DNA from 2 places in the Streptomyces sp. ICN903 genome. Region 2 is predicted to be linked to the other one. Evidence: predicted binding sites of a transcription regulator. Region 2 holds the regulator's gene; the other holds the start of a gene.
What was found. The regulator HspR, encoded in region 2, represses chaperone genes until heat shock. The targets are predictions, from matches to a motif close to TTGAGNNNNNNNNNCTCAA.
Positions count from the first base shown of each region.

Region 1: a site for HspR is predicted at 1,672-1,690, ahead of lon (endopeptidase La). Genes of this name have one in related genera too.

Region 1 is NZ_JAKMAY010000059.1:1,752-4,964, forward strand. It holds gene lon (endopeptidase La) at 1-1,649, opposite strand, end outside; gene L7D48_RS08745 (spermidine synthase) at 1,820-2,560, shown strand; gene L7D48_RS08750 (response regulator transcription factor) at 2,619-3,213, shown strand, end outside.
Region 2 is NZ_JAKMAY010000334.1:103-3,315, forward strand. It holds gene L7D48_RS24770 (serine protease) at 61-921, opposite strand; gene L7D48_RS24775 (heat shock protein transcriptional repressor HspR) at 1,155-1,631, opposite strand; gene dnaJ (molecular chaperone DnaJ) at 1,637-2,821, opposite strand; gene grpE (nucleotide exchange factor GrpE) at 2,855-3,213, opposite strand, start outside.

The sequences.
Region 1 (3,213 bases), on a different contig from region 2:
ACCACCTCGCCGTCCTCCAGCCCGGCGCGCTCGCGCTGGCGGGGCACCAGGTGGTCGCGGGCGATGACGACCTTCTCGTCCTCGGTGTAACCGTCCAGCCGCACCAGCTCCATGCGGTCCAGCAGGGGCTGGGGGATGGACTCCAGGACGTTGGCGGTGGCCAGGAACACCACGTCGGACAGGTCGAGTTCGACCTCCAGGTAGTGGTCGCGGAAGGTGTGGTTCTGCGCGGGGTCCAGCACCTCCAGCAGGGCGGCGGCCGGGTCGCCGCGGAAGTCGCTGCCGACCTTGTCGATCTCGTCGAGCAGTACGACCGGGTTCATCGAGCCGGCCTCCTTGACGGCCCGCACGATCCGGCCCGGCATCGCGCCGACGTAGGTGCGGCGGTGGCCGCGGATCTCGGCCTCGTCGCGCACCCCGCCGAGCGCGACGCGGACGAACTTCCGCCCCATCGCCCGGGCCACGGATTCGCCCAGGGAGGTCTTGCCGACGCCGGGCGGCCCGACCAGGGCCAGCACCGCGCCGCCCCGGCGTCCCCCCACCACGCCCATGCCCCGCTCGGCCCGGCGCTTGCGGACGGCCAGGTACTCGGTGATGCGCTCCTTGACGTCCTCCAGGCCGGCGTGGTCGGCGTCCAGAACGGCGCGGGCGCCGGCGATGTCGTAGGCGTCCTCGGTCCGCTCGTTCCACGGCATCTCCAGGACGGTGTCCAGCCAGGTGCGGATCCAGCCGCTCTCGGGGCTCTGCTCGGGGGCGCGCTCCAGGCGGTCGGCCTCCTTCAGGGCGGCCTCGCGGACCTCGGGCGGCAGGCCGGCGGCCTCCACCCGGGCGCGGTAGTCGTCGCCCTCGCCCTCCGCCTGTCCGCTCAGCTCGGCCAGCTCCTTGCGGACGGCCTCCAGCTGGCGGCGGAGCAGGAACTCGCGCTGCTGTCTGTCCACGCCCTCCTGGACGTCCTTGGCGATGGCCTCGGCGACGTCCTGCTCGGCGAGGTGGTCGCGCAGCCAGGTGACGGCCAGCCTCAGCCGCTCCACCGGGTCGGTGGTCTCCAGCAGCCTGACCCGCTGCCCGGAGCCCAGGAAGGGGCTGTAGCCGGAGTTGTCGGCGAGCTGCCCGGGGTCGTCGATCTGCTGGACGCGGTCCACGACCTGCCAGGCTCCGCGCCTGCGCAGCCAGCTGGTGGCCAGCGCCTTGTACTCCCTGACGAGTTCGGCGACGGCGCCGGGCAGCGGATCGGGGACGCTCTCCTCGATCTCGGTGCCCTCCACCCACAGGGCGGCGCCCGGCCCGGTGGTGCCCGCGCCGATCCGCACCCGGCTCACACCCCGGATCAGGGCGCCGGGGTCGCCGTCGGCCAGCCGGCCGACCTGCTCGACGCGGCCGAGCACCCCGATGCCCGCGTAGGAGCCGTCGATGCGCGGCACGAGCAGCACCCGCGGCTTCTCCCCCTTGCCGTCCTTGCCGTCCTTGCCGTCCTTGCCGTCGGGACCGCCGGAGCCGGCCGCGCCGTCTCCCGCGGCGGACTGGGCGGCCTCCACCGCGGCCCGCACCTCGGTGTCGGACAGGTCCAGCGGCACCACCATCCCGGGCAGCACCACCTCGTCGTCGAGCGGCAGCACGGGCAGGGTGAGCGTTGCGGGCGACAGAGCCATGATCTCTCCCTCGGCAGACAAGTTGAGTTGAAGCGACTCAATGCCTGTTCAATGCCCGGGAGGCGCGCCGTGTTCCCCGTCACGTGTTCGCTGTGAGCGATCGCCGCGCTCACCGACCCCTCCGCCGCGCTCCGCCCGTCACCGGCAGGATGGTCGGCATGACGGCCGACATGCGGAACCCGCGCCCCCCGTACCCCCCGTACGAGGCGGCGGCCGGCCACGGGGCCGGCGCCCCCCTCGTCCTGGACCGCCGCGACGGCCCCCACGGCGAGGTGGTGCTGCGGCGACACGGTGAGCTGCTCCAGATCATCGCCAACGGCTGCTTCCTGACGGACACCTCCGACGGCCGCTCCGAGCGCCTGCTGGTGCGGGCCGCGCTCGAGGAGCTGGACGCCGGCGGCGGCCGGCCCTCCCCGTCCGTGCTGATCGGCGGGCTGGGCGTCGGCTTCTCGCTGGCCGAAGCGGCGGCCGAGCCGCGCTGGGGGCGGATCACGGTGGTCGAGCGGGAGGAGGCGGTGATCGACTGGCACCGCGACGGCCCGCTCGGCGAGATCTCCCGCGGCGCGCTGGCCGACCCCCGGGTGCGGATCGTCCCCGACGACCTCCTGGCGCACCTGACCGGCGGCGGCCCCGGCGGCGGCGAACCGTACGACGCGCTGTGCCTGGACGTCGACAACGGCCCCGACTGGACGGTCACCGAGGACAACGGCTCGCTCTACACGCCCGCCGGGCTCGCCGCCTGCGCGCGGCGGCTCGCCCCGGGCGGGGTGCTGGCCGTGTGGTCCGCGCAGCCGTCCCGGGCGTTCGGCGAAGCGCTCCGGAATGCCGGGTTCACGCGGGTGCGCACCGAAGAGGTGCCCGTCGCCCGAGGCGTCCCGGACGTGGTCCACCTCGCCACCCGACCGGCGTAGCGCAGCGCACACGCGCCCTTTACGCTCTAGCGAGAAACCGAGCGGTAGGGCGAGACGTATGGACCACAGGAACACCACGCAGTCCCACGGCGGCACCGCCGCCGCGGCGGCCACCCCGGGCGCCCAGCGCCGGATCCTGGTCGTGGAGGACGACCCGACCATCACCGAGGCGGTCGCCGCCCGGCTGCGCGCCGAGGGCTTCCAGGTCCGTACCGCCGGGGACGGCCCGGCGGCGGTGGAGGCGGCCGAGGCGTGGCAGCCCGACCTGCTGGTCCTGGACGTGATGCTGCCGGGCTTCGACGGCCTGGAGGTCTGCCGCCGGGTGCAGGCGCAGCGGCCGGTTCCGGTGCTGATGCTCACCGCCCGGGACGACGAGACCGACATGCTGGTCGGCCTGGGGGTCGGTGCGGACGACTACATGACCAAGCCCTTCTCCATGCGGGAGCTGGTCGCGCGCGCCCACGTCCTGCTGCGCCGCGTGGAGCGGGCCGCGATAGCCGCGTCCTCCCCCCGCTCGGGCACGCTGCGGCTGGGCGAGCTGGAGATCGACAACGCCCAGCGCCGGGTGCGGGTGTCCGGCCGGGACGTCCACCTCACCCCGACCGAGTTCGACCTGCTGGTCTGCCTGGCCAACTCCCCCCGCGCGGTGCTCT
Region 2 (3,213 bases):
GGGCGGCCGGTCGGGCGCGGACCGGGCGGGTCCTGCGGTTCCGGGCGGGTCCGGCGCGGCTCAGCCGCGGGACCCGCCCGCCGCCTGGAGCAGCCGGCGCGCCTCGGCCGGGAAGGGGCGGCCCAGCACCCGGCCCCGGTCGTCGCCGACCGACATCACGGCCACCACCGTGCCGGACTGGCTCGCGGCGTCGTAGTCCCGCAGCCACGGCCCGCCGCTGGACCCCTGGGTCAGGTCGCAGGACTCCAGCAGCAGCCCGCCCACGTTCGGCTGCCGGGTGTCCCGCTCGGTCAGCAGGGTGGGCGTGCCCGCGCAGTGGGCGAGCGTCTCGCCGTCGTACGGCTCGGCGGCCGGGTAGCCGAGGGCCAAGGTGCGCTCGGCCGGTTCGACGGGCTCGAAGTCCAGGCGGTTGGCGCCGACCGTCTCCTGGATCGTCCGCCCGTCCTTCTCCTCCACCTTCAGGAAGGCGTAGTCGTACGGCAGGGCCTGCGGCAGCTTCCCCTTCCTCCAGGCGGACTCCAGGTGCACCGACTCCACCCGCCAGCCGGCCCGGGCGGCGTTCGCGGTGCCGTGGCGGTCGTAGGCGGGGACGAACCAGGCCTGCTCCCAGCGGGCCTCGCCGGGGTTGTGGACGCAGTGCGCGGCGGTGACGACGACGCTTCCGTTGGGGGCGTCCACGACGGCGCCGGAGCAGGCCAGCAGCTGTCCGTCCGGATAGGTCCCGATGAGCTTCCCGACGGTCCGCACCGTACCGCCGGGCCAGGGAGCCCGGGGGGTGGCGGCCCCGTCGGCCGTTGTGCGAGCGGCCGCGGCGCCGGACACCGGATCGACCGCGGGGACGCCCAGGGGAGCGGCCCCCAGCAGCGCGGCGGAGGTCGTGACGGTCACGAACGCGGCTATGACGGCACGTATCCTGTCCATGCCCTCACGCTGCGCCCCTCCCATCCCGGCATGCCATCCGCACACCGCCGGACGGGTGGCGCTGGGCGTCCGTTCGGGCGGACCCGGACGGACGCATGTGTACGCCGGACGGCCCTCACCGGGCCCGCACCGAGCCCGGCCGGACCCGCGACGGCTTCCGGCCCGGCCGGAAGGCCGGGCCGGAAGCAGGCCCCGGGGCGCCGGGGGTGCCCCGGCATACCGCGGAGTGAAGGTCAGTCGGCGGAGCGCTGAGGCCGCCAGACCACCAGCGCGCTGGACTGCCGCACGTCGTGGTAGGGCACCAGGTCGCGGCGGTAGGAGGCGTGCACCTGCGCCTCGCGCTGGCGCATGGCCACCGCCGCGCCCTCCACCGCCTGCTGGAGCTCGGTCACCTTGGCCTGCAGGGCCGCGACCTGGTTCTCCAGCTCGATGATGCGCTTGATGCCCGCGAGGTTGATGCCCTCGTCCTGCGACAGCCGCTGCACCTGGCGCAGGAGCTGGATGTCCCGCGCCGAGTAGCGGCGGCCGCGCCCGGCGGTACGGTCGGGGGAGACGAGACCGAGCCGGTCGTACTGCCGCAGCGTCTGCGGGTGGAGCCCGGAGAGCTGTGCCGCCACGGAGATGACGTAGACCGGTGACTCGTCCGTCAGCTCGTACGGGTTGGTGCGCCCCCGCCCCTGGCCCTGTCGTCCGCGGCCGTAGCCGTCCATATCGGTCAGTCTCCCTTCGCGGCCTTGAACAGCGCCGCCCGCGGGTCCTCGCCCGCGGTCGCGTCACGGTAGGACTCCAGCAGGTCCCTCGCCTTGTCGCTCAGTTCCCTCGGGACCGTCACCTCTATGGTGACCAACAGGTCGCCCCTGGTGCCATCCTTGCGCACCGCCCCTTTTCCGCGGGCGCGCATCGTCCGGCCGCTCGGCGTGCCGGCCGGAAGCCTCAGGGTGACCGGCGGGCCGCCCAGGGTGGGCACCTTGATCTCGCCGCCGAGCGCCGCCTCCGTGAAGGTGACGGGCACGGTGACGGTCAGGTTGTCGCCCTTGCGGCCGAACACCGGGTGCGGCTCGACGTGCACCACGACGTACAGATCGCCGTTCGGGCCGCCGCGCTCGCCCGGCGCGCCCTTGCCCCGCAGCCGGATGCGCTGGCCGTCGGAGACCCCGGCGGGGATGCGGACCTGCATGGTGCGCGAGCTGGTGGCCCGGCCGCTGCCCTTGCAGACCTCGCACGGGTCCTGGGCGATCAGGCCCCGGCCCTTGCAGTCCACGCACGGGTCGGTGAGCGAGAACCCGCCCCCGCCGCCGCGGCTGACCTGGCCGGTGCCGACGCAGGTCGGGCAGACCCTGGGGGTGCCGTTCTTGTCGCCGGTGCCCGCGCAGGCCTTGCACGCCGCCGAGCTGGACATCCGCAGCGGGACCGTGGCCCCGTCCACCGCCTCGGTGAAGCTGAGCGTCACCTCGGACTCGACGTCCTGGCCGCGGCGCGGCTGGGTGCGCGTGCCCGCGCCGCCGCCCCGGCCGAACAGCCCGCCGAAGACGTCCCCGAGGCCGCCGCCGAAGCCGCCCGCCCCGGGGGCGCCGCCGCCCTGGGCGCCCCCGAAGAGGTCACCCAGGTCGAAGTTGAAGCCGCCGGGGCCGCCCGCCCCCGGGCCGGCGCGGAAACCGCCGGCGCCGAAGAGCGCGCGGGCCTCGTCGTACTCCTTGCGGCGCTTGGGATCGCCCAGGACGTCATGGGCCTCGGAGACCTCCTTGAAGCGCTCCTCGGCCCGGGCGTCGCCCTTGTTGGCGTCCGGGTGGAACTCGCGGGCGAGCTTCCGGTACGCCTTCTTGATCTCCGCCTCGGTGGCGTCCTTGGGGACGCCGAGGACCTTGTAGTAGTCCTTCTCCACGAAGTCCTTGGTACTCATCCCCGGCGTCCCTCCTCCCGGTCTTCCCTCGCGTCAGCCCTGCTCGGGGCCACCGCTCTCCTCATCAGCTGCCGTCTCCGCCTGCTGGTCCTCGCCCTTGCCGGGCTGCGCCCCCGGCTGGGGCTCGGCGACACCGACCCGCGCGGGCCGGATGGTGCGCTCGCCGATGCGATACCCGGGCTGCAGGATCTGCACGCACGTCGTCTCGGTGACGTCGGGCGAGTACGAGTGCATCAGCGCCTCGTGCACCGTCGGGTCGAAGGCCTCGCCCTCCTTGCCGAACTGCTGCAGGCCCATCTTCGCCACGACCGTCTCCAGCGACTCGGCCACCGACTTGAAGCCGCCGACCAGCTCGCCGTGGTCCCGGGCGCGGCCGATGTCGTCGAGCACCG